4 regions of the Actinacidiphila sp. bgisy145 genome follow, and region 2 is predicted to be linked to each of the others. Evidence: riboswitches for the same ligand, from Rfam matches in the RefSeq annotation. Region 2 holds a riboswitch; each other region holds the start of a gene.
The links. A riboswitch is a leader RNA that binds a small molecule or an ion and turns the genes downstream of it on or off. The one in region 2 is predicted to bind cobalamin.

Region 1: linked by a shared signal. The riboswitch ahead of AC3ERT_RS30660 (CbtB domain-containing protein) and the one ahead of metE (5-methyltetrahydropteroyltriglutamate--homocysteine S-methyltransferase) in region 2 are both predicted to bind cobalamin.
Region 3: linked by a shared signal. The riboswitch ahead of AC3ERT_RS23140 (cobalamin biosynthesis protein) and the one ahead of metE (5-methyltetrahydropteroyltriglutamate--homocysteine S-methyltransferase) in region 2 are both predicted to bind cobalamin.
Region 4: linked by a shared signal. The riboswitch ahead of cobN (cobaltochelatase subunit CobN) and the one ahead of metE (5-methyltetrahydropteroyltriglutamate--homocysteine S-methyltransferase) in region 2 are both predicted to bind cobalamin.

Annotation. Positions count from the first base shown of each region.
Region 1 covers NZ_JBYIRL010000044.1:42,225-45,477, reverse strand. The annotation lists gene AC3ERT_RS30670 (bifunctional o-acetylhomoserine/o-acetylserine sulfhydrylase) at 1-546, shown strand, start outside; gene metX (homoserine O-acetyltransferase MetX) at 549-1,787, shown strand; cobalamin riboswitch at 1,786-1,941, shown strand; gene AC3ERT_RS30660 (CbtB domain-containing protein) at 1,981-2,199, shown strand; gene AC3ERT_RS30655 (CbtA family protein) at 2,227-3,093, shown strand; gene AC3ERT_RS30650 ((2Fe-2S)-binding protein) at 3,142-3,253, shown strand, end outside.
Region 2 covers NZ_JBYIRL010000015.1:152,495-155,747, reverse strand. The annotation lists gene AC3ERT_RS16195 (MFS transporter) at 1-719, shown strand, start outside; cobalamin riboswitch at 815-1,033, shown strand; gene metE (5-methyltetrahydropteroyltriglutamate--homocysteine S-methyltransferase) at 1,209-3,253, shown strand, end outside.
Region 3 covers NZ_JBYIRL010000026.1:49,363-52,615, reverse strand. The annotation lists gene AC3ERT_RS23145 (cobyric acid synthase) at 1-339, opposite strand, end outside; gene AC3ERT_RS23140 (cobalamin biosynthesis protein) at 348-1,304, opposite strand; cobalamin riboswitch at 1,416-1,547, opposite strand; gene AC3ERT_RS23135 (SDR family oxidoreductase) at 1,657-2,580, opposite strand; gene AC3ERT_RS23130 (SDR family oxidoreductase) at 2,596-3,253, opposite strand, start outside.
Region 4 covers NZ_JBYIRL010000002.1:66,393-69,645, forward strand. The annotation lists gene cobN (cobaltochelatase subunit CobN) at 1-1,291, opposite strand, end outside; cobalamin riboswitch at 1,476-1,598, opposite strand; gene AC3ERT_RS02050 (hypothetical protein) at 1,683-3,242, shown strand.

The sequences.
Region 1 (3,253 bases), on a different contig from region 2:
TACTGGCCGGCGCTCGGCCCCGGCGCCTATGCGGTCAAGCTGCGGGTGCAGCTGCTGCGCGACCTCGGCCCGGCGCTGTCGCCGCACTCGGCGTTCCTGCTGCTCCAGGGCGTCGAGACGCTGTCCCTGCGGCTGGAGCGGCACTCCTCGAACGCGCAGGAGCTCGCGGAGTGGCTCCAGGCCCGCGACGAGGTCGCGGCGGTGCACTACCCGGGCCTGCCCTCCAGCCCCTGGTACGAGGCCGGGCAGCGCTACCTGCCGCGCGGTGCGGGCGCGGTGCTCGCCTTCGAACTGCGCGACGGCGCACAGGCCGGCCGGCGGTTCGTGGACGCGGTGCGGCTCTTCAGCCACCTGGCGAACATCGGCGACGTGCGCAGCCTGATCATCCACCCGGCCTCCACCACGCACAGCCAGCTCGACGAGGCGCAGCTCGCGCAGACCGGTGCGACGCCCGGCCTGGTGCGGCTGTCGGTCGGCATCGAGAACGTCGCGGACCTCAAGGCGGACCTGGAAGCAGGGTTCCGAGCGGCCAAGGGCGCGTCCTGACCGTGCCCGGCACGCCGCCGGTCCCCGGCGCCGGATCGCCCGCCGGCGCCGCCCCGGAACCCGCCGGCGGGGTCCTCCCGCCGCCCGCCTCCGGGGCGTGGCGGCCGGGGGACCCGCCCGGGCGGCGGCGCTGGCACCGCGCTCCGGGGCCGCTCCGGCTGGAGGCGGGCGGCGAACTGCCGGAGGTGCGGCTGGCGTACGAGACGTGGGGCCGCATCGCGCCCGACGGGTCGAACGCGGTCCTGGTGCTGCACGCGCTGACCGGGGACAGCCACGTCGCCGGTCCTGCCGGGCCCGGCCATCCCACGGCCGGCTGGTGGGACGCGCTGGTCGGGCCGGGCCGGGCGCTGGACACCGACCGCTTCTTCGTGGTGGCGCCCAACGTGCTGGGCGGCTGCCAGGGCAGCACCGGCCCGGCCACCGCCCGGCCGGACGGGCGGCCGTGGGGCGGCGCCTTCCCGTTCCTGACCCAGCGCGACCAGGTCGCGGCCGAGGCGGGCCTGGCGGACGCGCTGGGCATCGACCGGTGGGCGCTGGTGGTCGGCGGGTCGATGGGCGGCATGCGGGCGCTGGAGTGGGCGGCCGGCCGCCCGGAGCGGGTCGGCGCGCTGCTGCTGCTCGCCTGCCCGGCGGCGGCCAGTGCCGAGCAGATCGGCTGGGCGTCGGTGCAGTTGCGGGCGATCCGGGCCGACCCGGCCTGGCGCGGCGGCGACTACCACGGCGCCGGGCCGGGCGGCGGCCCGCACGCCGGTCTCGGCCAGGCCCGCCGGCTGGCGCACCTGACGTACCGCAGTGAGCCGGAACTGCGGGCGCGCTTCGGCCGGGACCCGCAGCGCGGTGAACTGCCCTGGCACGGCGGCCGGTACGCGGTGGAGTCGTATCTCGACCACCACGCGGACAAGCTGGTGCGCCGGTTCGACGCGGGCAGCTATGTGGTGCTCACCGAGGCGATGAACGCCCATGACGTGGGGCGCGGGCGGGGCGGCACCGCGGCGGCGCTGCGGCGGGTCACGGCGCCCGCGCTGGTGGCCGGGGTCGACTCCGACCGGCTCTACCCGACCGCGCAGCAGGAGGAGTTGGCGGCGGGCATCCCGGGCGCGGACCGGACGCGGACGATCCACTCGCCGTACGGGCATGACGGCTTCCTCATCGAGGTGGATCAAGTGGCGGCGCTGGTCGGGGAGTTGATGCCGCCTCCGGCGGCGCGGCGGCCCCCGCGCGGTGTGGCGGGAAGCAGGTGACATGCGTTGACGTGCCGGTTCGCCCGCCCGTACGCTGGTCGTTCGTGATGGTGTGAGGAAGCCGGTGGAACTCCGGCACGGTCGCGCCACTGTGTACCGGTCGCCTCTGGGGGCGTCCGGGAGTCAGATACTCCGCCGTCACGCCGCCCCACTCGAACCGAGGGACGCTGTATCCCCGAAGGAGGCCCCACCCGTGAGTTCTGTGTCCACCCCTTCGTCGACCGAGGCCACGCCGGTCGTCCTGCCCGTCTCCAAGGCGGTGCTCTGGCTGGTCGGCAGCGCGCTCCTGGCGCTGGCCGCCTACTACTTCATCGGCGTCGACCAGGGCGCGGTGTCCGTCTTCGGCCGGGACATGCACATCCACGAGTTCGTGCACGACGCGCGGCACTTCCTCGGCTTCCCCTGCCACTGACGACAACAGGCAGGCGGACAACTCGACATGGAGAAACGACTCGTACTGCGCGGCGTGCTCGCCGGCGCGATCGGCGGGCTGCTCGCGTTCGTCTTCGCGCGGATCTTCGCCGAACCGCAGATCAACCGGGCGATCAGCTACGAGAGCGGCCGGGACGCGGCGCAGAACGCCCTGGACAAGGCCGCGGGCCTGCCGGTCTCGCCGGACGGCCCCGACCTGTTCAGCCGCACCGTCCAGGCCGATGTCGGCATGGGCGTGGGCCTGATCCTCTTCGGTGCCGCCATGGGCGCCCTCTTCGCGGTGGTCTACACGGTGTGCCTGGGGCGGGTCGGCGGCGTCCGGCCGCGCACGCTGGCGCTGCTGGTGGCCGGCGGCGGCTTCCTCGGCTTCTACCTGGTGCCGTTCGTGAAGTACCCGGCGAACCCGCCCGCGATCGGGCACGAGGACACCATCAAGGCCCGCACCGGGCTCTATCTGGTCATGGTGGTCTGCTCGATCACGCTGCTCGCGCTGGCGGTGTGGCTGGGGCGGAAGCTCCAGGGGCGGTTCGGCACGTGGAACGCCACGCTGCTGGCCGGTGCGGCCTTCGTGGTCGCCATCAGCGTGGTGATCGGCCTGCTGCCCGCGCTCGGACACCTGGCCGCCAACCGCGAGCAGTACGGCAACCACGCCACGGAGACACCTCAGCCGCTGACCGACCCGGCGGGGCGGATCGTCTACCCGGGCTTCCCTGCGGACGTGCTGTTCCGGTTCCGCTTGTACTCGGTGGCCGCGCAGCTGCTGCTGTGGTCGGCGATCGCGCTGGTCTTCGGGCCGCTTTCGGAGCGGGTGCTGAGCGCCTCGCCGACCGGCCGCGCCGCGCGGGCGCCCCGGGTCGGCCCGGTGGAGGCGTGAGGGGGCGCCTCGGCGCGCCATCCCGCCCTGCCGCGGCAGGGTGGCGCCGTGCACGGCGATGAGACGAGAGCGGCCCTGGCGGAGCTGGGGCCGTTCTTCGCGGTCGAGAGCGCTGCGGCGGCCGACGCGGCCGGCGGCGGCTCCGGCTGGCGGTCGATGG
Region 2 (3,253 bases):
CGGTGCTGCTGGCCGGGTTCGTGGTCTGGGAGCGCCGCGCGGCCTCGCCGCTGGTCGACGTCCGGGTCAACGCCGCGCCCGCGCTGCTGCTGACGAACGTCGCGTCCGTCTGCGTCGGCTTCGCGCTGTTCGCCACGCTCATCGGCACCGCCTCCTACGTGGAGGCGCCGCGCGTGACCGGCTACGGCTTCGGCTCGTCCGTGGTGGTGGGCGGCCTGTGCCTGCTGCCCAGCGGCGTGGCGATGCTCATCCTGTCGCCGGCCTCGGCGGCGATCACCAACGCGGTCGGGCCGAAGATCACCCTGGCCATCGGCGCGACCATCGTGGCGGCCGGCTTCGTGGTGCGGATCGCGCTCACCGGCCACCTGTGGGAGATCATCCTCGGCACCAGCATCGCCGGGGCCGGCACCGGCATCGCGTACGCGGCCATGCCCGCGCTGATCAACCTCGCCGCGCCGCGCTCGGCCCTCGCGGCCGCCAACGGCCTCAACTCGCTCTTCCGCTCCGTCGGCAGCTCGCTGGCCAGCGCGGTCGGCGGCACCCTGTTCGCCTCGCAGGTGATCGTGCTGGGCGGCCAGGCCATACCCTCCCTGCACGCCTACCGGCTGCTCTTCGGGATCTGCGCGGGCGCGGCCCTGCTCGGCGCCCTGATCGCGCTGACGGTGCCCACCTCGCCGCAGGAGGAGGAAGCCGCGCAGGCGGAACCGGTACCGGCCTGACGCTCCCCGCCTGATGCTCCCCCGGCCGGGTGGAACACCCCGGCCGGGGCCGCCGGGACGGGAAAAGGGGCGGCCCGGCGGCGCCCGCGCGATCTATGCTGGCGGGTGCAGCTGGTTCGCCCCTGCCCGCCAGGCAGGCGCGTCGCAAGAGGGAACCCGGTGGGAATCCGGGACTGCCCCGCAGCGGTGAGTGGGAACGACCGCCGTCAGACGCACTGGGTCCGCCTCGGACCTGGGAAGCGACGGCCAGTAGGTGTCTGCCCCCGGCAGGCGTGCCCGCGAGTCCGAAGACCTGCCCGTTGCCCGTACGCGACCACTCGCGTGCGGAAGTCCCGGTGACCTCGTGGGCGGGTCGGCGTACATGGGCAGGCAGGTGGACGAGCGCGCGCCGTCGTCGGTGCGCCGGGTCCGTACCGGTCCGGTGTGCCGCCTTCGCACCCTCGTCCCGTCGCCGGGATGCCAGGGAGACATCTCGCGAAGGAGAGTTCCGTGTCAGCGAAGTCCGCAGCCGCGGCAGCACGGGCCACCGTGTACGGCTACCCCCGCCAGGGACAGCACCGGGAACTGAAGAAGGCCGTCGAGGGCTACTGGAAGGGCCAAGTCGGCGCCGACGCCCTCCGGCAGACCGCCGCCGGCCTGCGCCGCGCCAACTGGCGGCAGCTCGCCGGGGCCGGCCTCCACGAACTGCCCACCGGCGACTTCTCGTACTACGACCACGTGCTCGACACCAGCGTCATGGTCGGCGCCGTGCCCGAGCGGCACCGCGCGGCCGTCGCCGCCGACCGGCTCGACGGCTACTTCGCGATGGCCCGCGGCACCCAGGACACGGCGCCGCTGGAGATGACGAAGTGGTTCGACACCAACTACCACTACCTGGTGCCCGAGTTGGGTCCGGACACCGTCTTCCGCGCGGACTCCTCCCAGCAGGTCGGCGAGCTGCGCGAGGCCCTCGCGCTCGGGTACGACGCGCGGCCGGTGCTCGTCGGCCCCGTGACCTACCTGCTGCTCGCCAAGGCCGCGCCCGGCGCGCCGGCCGGGTTCGAGCCGCTGTCCCTGCTGGACCGGCTGCTGCCGGTGTACGCGGAGGTGCTCGCCGACCTGCGGGCCGCCGGCGCGGCGTGGGCGCAGCTCGACGAGCCCGCCCTCGTACAGGACCGCACGCCGGCCGAACTGGCCGCGGCCGACCGCGCCTACCGCGCGCTGGGCGGCGCCGCCGACCGGCCGAAGCTGCTCGTCGCGTCCTACTTCGACCGGCTCGGCGAGGCACTGCCGGTGCTGGCCGCGGCCCCCGTCGAGGGCCTGGCACTGGACTTCACCGGCCCGGCCGCCGCCAACCTCGACCACCTCGCCGCCGTCGGCGGGCTGCCCGGCAAGCGCCTGGTCGCCGGTGTCGTCGACGGCCGCAACATCTGGATCAACGACCTCCAACGGTCGCTGTCCACGCTCGGCACCCTCCTCGGCCTCGCCGACCGCGTCGACGTCGCCGCCTCCTGCTCGCTGCTGCACGTGCCGCTGGACACCGCGCCCGAACGGGACATCGACCCGCAGGTGCGGCGCTGGCTGGCCTTCGCGCGGCAGAAGGCCGCCGAGGTCGCCACGCTCGCCAGGGGCCTGGCCGAGGGCACCGGCAGCATCGCGGGCGAACTCGCCGCCTGCCGCGCCGCCCTCGCCTCCCGCGCGGCCTCCCCGATCACCCGCGACCCCGCCGTACGCGCCCGGGTCGCGGCGGTCACCGACGCCGACGCCCACCGCGCCCAGCCGTACCCGGAGCGGGCCGCCGCCCAGCGGGCCCGCCTCGGGCTGCCGCTGCTGCCCACCACCACCATCGGCTCCTTCCCGCAGACCGCCGAGCTGCGCACCGCCCGCGCCGACCTGCGCGCCGGGCGGATCGACCCGGCCGGCTACGAGGAGCGGATCAGGGCCGAGATCGGCGAGGTGATCTCCTTCCAGGAGCGGACGGGCCTGGACGTGCTGGTGCACGGCGAGCCCGAGCGCAACGACATGGTCCAGTACTTCGCCGAGCAGCTCACCGGCTACCTCGCCACGCGGCACGGCTGGGTCCAGTCCTACGGCACCCGGTACGTGCGCCCGCCGATCCTGGCCGGGGACATCTCCCGGCCCGGGCCGATGACCGTGCGCTGGACCTCCTACGCGCAGTCGCTGACCTCACGCCCGGTCAAGGGCATGCTCACCGGCCCGGTCACCATGCTCGCCTGGTCCTTCGTCCGCGACGACCAGCCGCCCGGCGACACCGCCCGGCAGGTCGCCCTCGCACTGCGCGACGAGGTGGCCGACCTGGAGGCGGCCGGGACGGCGGTGATCCAGGTCGACGAGCCGGCGCTGCGCGAGACGCTGCCGCTGCGCGCGGCCGACCGCCCCGCCTACCTGGCCTGGGCGACCACGGCCTTCCGGCTCACCACCGCGGCGGCCGGTCCGGCCACCCAGATCCACACCCACATGTGCTACGCCGAGTTCGGGGACATCGTGCAGGCCATCGAGGACCTCGACGCCGACGTCATCAGCCTGGAGGCCGC
Region 3 (3,253 bases), on a different contig from region 2:
GTCCACCACGGTGCCGAGCAACTCCGCCTGCTTGCCGCCGTGGTAGCCGCGCGCGCTCAGCTCGCCGACCGGCCTGCCCAGCACCACCACCTGGCTGCGCTGCTCGCCGCCCGGCTTGAGCAGCACCGGGTTCATCAGCGCCGACGGCTCCACCCCGGCCGCCTGCGCCTGCATCGCCTGCGCCCGGCCGATCTCGGCGCCCTCCCGGGTCACGTACGAGTTGAGCGACATGTTCTGGCCCTTGAACGGCGCCACCCGCAGGCCCTGCCGGGTCAGCCACCGGCAGATCCCCGCGGTCACCACGCTCTTGCCGGTGTCCGAACCGGTCCCGGCGACCATCAGCCCCTTCACCGCGCACCCCTCGTGCCGGTCCGGCCGCGGGCCGCCGACAGCAGCACCGACGCGCCCAGCGCGAGCGCGCCGACCCGGCGGGACAGCCGCACCGCGCGCCCGATGTCGGCCGGCCGCGGCGGCCGGAACCCCGCGCCCAGCACCGGCCGGTGCTCGACCCGCCCCCCGTACGCCAGGGTGCCGCCCAGCCGCACCCGCAGCGCCCCCGCGAACGCGGCCTCGACCGGCCCGGCGTTGGGCGAGGGGTGCCGCGGCCCGTCCCGGCGCGCGGTGGCCAGCGCGCTGCGCGGATACGGCCCGGCCAGCGCGGCGAGCAGGGCGGTCAGCCGCGCGCCGGGGTAGCCGGCCGCGTCGTCCAGCCGGGCGGCCGCCCACCCGAAGCGCAGGTGCCGCGGGGAGCGGTGGCCGACCATCGCGTCCAGCGTGTTGGCGGCACGGAAGCCGACCAGCCCGGGCACCCCCGCGAGCCCGCCCCACACCAGGGCGCCGACCACCGCGTCCGAGGTGTTCTCCGCGACCGACTCCACCACCGCCCGCGCCAGCGCGTCGGCGTCCAGCGCGGCCGGGTCCCGCCCGCACAGGTGCGGCAGCCGGTCCCGGGCGGCGGCCAGGTCGCCGGCCTGAAGCGCCGCGCCGATCGTGCGGGCCTCCCGGGCGAGCGAAGTGCCGCCCAGCACCGACCAGGTGGCCGCCGCGGCCAGCGCCGCGCCCAGCAGCGGGCGGCGCCGGGCCGCCCGCTCGGCGACGGCGGCCGCGGCCACCGCGCCGCCCACGCACAGCGCCGCGTACGCGCTGCCGGCGCCCCGGTCGTCGCGCCACATCCGCTGCTCCAGGGCGCCGGCGGCCCGCCCGAACCCGGCCACCGGGTGGCCGCGGCGCGGGTCGCCGATCAGGAGGTCGCCGAGGAAGCCGAGTGCGGCGCCGTACGCGTAGGCACGGTGGCGGCCGCTCATGCCGCGGATATCCGGGTACCGGCGGCCGCAAGGGCGGCTGCCGCCTGCGTGCAGGGCATGGCGAAGTCCTCACTCAGGGTCCGCGCCCTGGCTCGACGTGACCGGCGGTGAGAGTCTCCTGGCTCCCGGATCAACGCACTCCCGGGCCTTCCCGCCGGCGTGCGCCGGCCGTGGCCTCCAGCTTCGGGAGTGCACTCCCCGGTGACAGTGGCGGGACCGCGTCGGATTCGCACCGACTTCCTCTCCTGCCGCCGCATTGCTCCCGGCAGTTCACCACGCCCGGAGAAACCCCGTCAACCGGGCCTGCCTGCGGCTTTGCGGCCCCGCGCCGACGGGTGGGCGTGCGGCCGGCTCAGAGGGAGGCGTGCTCGGGAAGCAGCTCCTGGATGCCGATGCGGTGGTAGAACTCCGCGCGGATGCGGTCGCTGACCGCGGACACGACCTCGCTGCCGTCGCGGCTGGGGTCGATGTGGGTGCGGAACGGCCGCTCGCCCTGCGGCAGTCCGACCACCCGGACGATCTCGTCCGCGACCTCGTCCACGGTCCGCCCCGCGGGGAAGAGGTCGGTGAGCGCCTGCGCCATGGAGTCGCGCACCGCGCCGTACGCCTCGTCGTACGCGGTGTCCCGTACGGTGTCGGCCGGCCGGGCCGCGTGGGCGAAGTGGTTGGTGCCCGACGGGTAGGCGCCCGGCACCACGATGACGGTGTCGATGCCGAACCGGACCAGCTCGGCGGCGTAGCTCTCGGCCAGTGCGTCCATGCCCGCCTTCGCCGCGAAGTACGGGGCGAGGAACGGCGGGTGGCCGCCGCGGGTGGAGGACGACCCCACCCACACCAGCAGCCCCTCGCCCTGGCGGCGCAGGTGCGGCAGCGCGGCGCGGTTGACGCGCTGGGTGGACAGGACGTTGGCGTCGTAGAGCGCGGCGAGCTGTTCGGGGGTGAACGCCTCGGTCGGGCCCAGCGCCATGTGGCCGGCGTTGTGGACGACCACGTCCAGCCGGCCCTGCTCGGCGGTGACCTGCTCGATCGCCGCGTCGACGGACGCCTGGTCCTGCACGTCCATCTCGATGCCGCGCACGTCCACGCCCTCCGCCTCTGCGTACGCGGCGAGTTCGGCCACGCGGGGGGCGTTGCGGTCGGCGGTGGCGCGCATGCCCGCGTAGACGGTGTGCCCGGCCCCGGCCAGGAAGCGGGCGGCGAGGTTGCCGATGCCGCTGGAGGCGCCGGTGACGACGATGACCTTCGGACCGGTGCGGTGTGTCGTGGCTGGTGTCATGGCTGTTCCTGCCTCCTAGATGATTCCGCCGTTGGCGCGGACGGTCTGGCCGTTGACCCAGTGGCCGGCGGGGCCGGCCAGGAAGGCGGCCACCTCGGCGATGTCCTCGGGGGTGCCCAGGCGCTCCAGCGGGGGCTGGGCCGCGAGGCGGTCGACGGTCTCCTGGTCCTTGCCGGCCATGAACAGGGGTGTGGCGGTGGGCCCGGGGGCGATCGCGTTGACGGTGATGTCCCGGCCGCGCAGCTCGCGGGCGAGGATCAGGGTCAGCGCCTCGACGGCGCCCTTGCTGGCGGTGTAGGCCCCGTAGCCGGGGAACTGGAGCCCCACGACGGAGGTCGAGAGGTTCACGATGGCCCCGCCCGCGCGCAGTCGGCGGGCGGCCTGCTGGTCGACCACGAAGCTGCCGCGGATGTTGGTGCGGTGCACCGCGTCCAGCTCCGCGAGGTCCAGGTCGACGATCGGCTTCAGCCGCATCACGCCGGCGGTGTGCACGACGGCGTCCAGCCCGCCGAAGGCGGCCTCCACGGTGTCGAAGGCGGCGGCCATGGCGTGCTCGTCGGCGACGTCGCCGCCGACGGTGACGGCCCGGCCCCCGGCGCCCGTGATCTCCGCGGCGAGCGCCTCGGCGGCGGCCTTGTTGCCGGCGTAGTGAATGCCCAGGGCGTACCCGTCG
Region 4 (3,253 bases), on a different contig from region 2:
GGACGGGGTTGCGGGCCAACTGCTCCTCGGTGAGCCAGTCCTGGTCGTGGCCGCCGGCGTCGATGAGGGCGCGGATGAGGGCGTCGCCGGGGTGGAGGGGGGAGCCGTCGGAAGGGGTGACGTCGGAAGGACCGCCGTCGGACGGCGCGTCGAGGCCGGGGACGGGGTCGGGCCCGAAGTCGTAGCCCTCCTCGCGCAGGCGGCGCAGCAGGGCCATCGCGCTGGCGGGGGTGTCGAGGCCGACCGCGTTGCCGATGCGGGAGTGCTTGGTGGGGTAGGCGGACAGCACCAGGGCCAGGCGCTTGTCGGCGGCGGGTATGTGCCGCAGCCGGGCGTGCCGTACGGCGATGCCGGCCACGCGGGCGGCGCGCTCGGGGTCGGCGACGTAGGCGGGCAGGCCGTCGGCGTCGACCTCCTTGAACGAGAACGGGACGGTGATCAGCCGCCCGTCGAACTCGGGCACCGCGATCTGGGTGGCCGCGTCGAGCGGGGAGACGCCCTCGTCGTTGGCCAGCCACGCGGCGCGCGAGCCGGTCAGGCACAGCGCCTGGAGCACGGGGACGTCCAGGCCGGTGAGCGCGCCCGCGTCCCACGCGTCGTCGTCGCCGCCCGCGGACGCGTCGGCGGGGCGGGTGCCGCCGGCGGCGAGCACGGTGGTGACGATCGCGTCGGCGGCGGACAGTTCGGCGACGAGTCCGGGCTCGGGGGTGCGCAGGGAGGCGACGAAGTACGGCAGCGCCCGGGCCCCGGCCGCCTCGATCGCGTCGCACAGGGCGCCGACGAACGCGGTGTTCCCACTCATGTGGTGGGCGCGGTAGTAGAGCACGGCGACGGCGGGGGCGTCCGCGGGCGCCGCGGCGGCCGTACGCTCCAGCGGGCCCCAGGAGGGCGCGGGCGCGGGCGGTTCGAAGCCGTGGCCGGTGAGCAGCACCGTGTCGGACAGGAAGCGGGCGAGCTGCTCCAGGTTGGCCGGGCCGCCGTGCGCCAGGTACGCATGCGCCTCGGCCGCGAGGCCCACCGGCACCGTGGACGCCGCCATCAGCTGGGCGTCCGGCGCCTGTTCGCCGCTCAGCACCACCACCGGCAGGGTCGTCGCCAGCAGCGCGTCCAGCCCCTCCTGCCACGCCCGCAGTCCGCCCAGCAGGCGTACGACGACCAGGCCGACGCCCTCCAGCAGCTCCGGCAGCAGCGCCACGTCCACCCGCGTCGGGTTCGCGAACCGGTACGCCACCGGTCCCCCGGCCGCCCGAGCGCTGAGCAGGTCCGTGTCCGACGTGCTCAGCAGCAGCACCCGTTCGGGATGCGGCCCGCCGAGCCCCTGCTCACCGGCGGGCGAAGGCGCTTCGGCCGGGGGCAGTTCCTCGGCACCCCGCACCGGGGCGGTGGTGCTGGAGTCGGCGGAACGGGGCAACTCGGATGATCCGGTCACAACGAAAACCCTTCCTCGGGGTGTCCGCGCCCCGGGTGGTGTCGGACGGCGGGAGTTCCTGGCTCGCTCGACCGCCGGAGGCACCGGTGGCCAAGTTCACAGTGGCGGGACCGCGCCGGATTCGCACCGGGCTTCCTCCCCTGTCGCCGTCTGCGGCAATGGCGAACCGGAAGGTCCGCACGGGGAGCATAGTAAGCGCCGTAGGCATTCGGCAGATGACCCGATTTGTGGCACGGTCGGTATGCTCGCCGCCATGTCCACCGCCCCCGACCAGCCCGTCCAGCCGCCGCGGCCGGCCGCCGACGCATGCCCGGCGGACGTCAACGCGGCGGTAGGGGAAGGCGCCCGGGCCCCGCGCGGCCGGGCGGACGCCTGCCCGGGGGCCCTTCGGCTGCACACCGCCGACGACGGCGCGCTGGCCAGGGTCCGCGTCCCGGGCGGTGCGCTCGGCGCGGCGCAGGCCGAACGGCTGGGCGAGGCGGCCCGGCGGTTCGGCGACGGTGATGTCCATCTCACTTCGCGCGGCAACGTCCAACTGCGCGGCCTGGCCGCGGGCTGCGGGGCGGAGCTGGCCCAACTGCTGGGCGCGGCCGGGCTGCTGCCGTCGGCGGCGCACGAGCGGGTACGGAACGTCGTGGCGTCGCCGCTGTCGGGCCTGGACGGGCAGGGGCACCTGGACGTCGGGGGCTGGCTGCGGGAGCTGGACGGGCTGCTGTGCGGGAGCGCGGCGGCCGCGGCGCTGTCCGGGCGGTTCCTCTTCGCGCTGGACGACGGGCGCGGCGACGTCGCGGCCCTGGGACCCGACGTGACGCTGCGCGCGGCGCCGGACGGGACGGCGCTGCTGCGGATCGGCCGCAACACGGCCCTCCGCCTTCCCGCCGCCGACGCGCCCCGGGCCGCGCTGCTCGCCGCGGAGGGCTTCCTCGCCGCGGCCACGCCCGACGGCGGCGGCGAGCCCACCGCGTGGCGGGTGGCCGACCTGCCCGACCGCGGCGCGGCCCTCACCGCGGACCTCGCCGGCCGTCTCACCGCACCGCCCGCCACCACCGCGGCCCCGCCCGCCGCCTCCCCCGCCGGCACCCGGGGGGAAGCCGCACACACCGCCTCCCCCGCCGGCACCCGGGGGGAAGCCGCACACACAGCACCCACAGTGCCCCCCGCAATCGGTCCCATCCCGCACCCGGCCGCCCCCGGCGGCCCCCTCGCCCTCTCCGTCCTCGCCCCCCTCGGCCGCCTCACCCCCGACCAGTGGCGCGCCCTGTGCGCGCTCGCCGCCCGCACCCCGGCCGCGCAGCTGCGGCTCACCCCGTGGCGCGGCGCCGTCGTCCCCGGGGTGCCCGCCGACCGGGCCCGGGCGGAGCTGGCCGCGCTCGCGGCGGCCGGACTGGTGACGGACCCGGGCTCCCCGTGGGTGGGCGTGAGCGCGTGTGCCGGGCGGCCCGGCTGCGCGAAGTCGCTCGCCGACGTCCGCGCGGACGCGGCGGCCCTCGTCCACCCGGCACCCGGGGACGCCGAGCCCTCCCGCCCCACCCCCGGGAGCGGGGAACCCGGGGACACACAGCCCGAGGGCACACAACCCGGGAGCGGGGAACCCGGGGGCACCACCCCCCGCCCCCTCCCCGTCCACTGGTCCGGCTGCTCCCGCGCCTGCGGCCGCCCCCGCACCCCCGACCGCGTCGAAGTCGTCGCCACCTCGAACGGCTACCGTGTGGACCTCTTCCGTACCGGGGCCCCGCTGCGAAGCGCCCACCCCCGGCCCGCCGACCTCGCCGCCACCGTGGCGGCCGCGCGCCGCGGCGCGCCGACCGAATGAGCGAGACCACC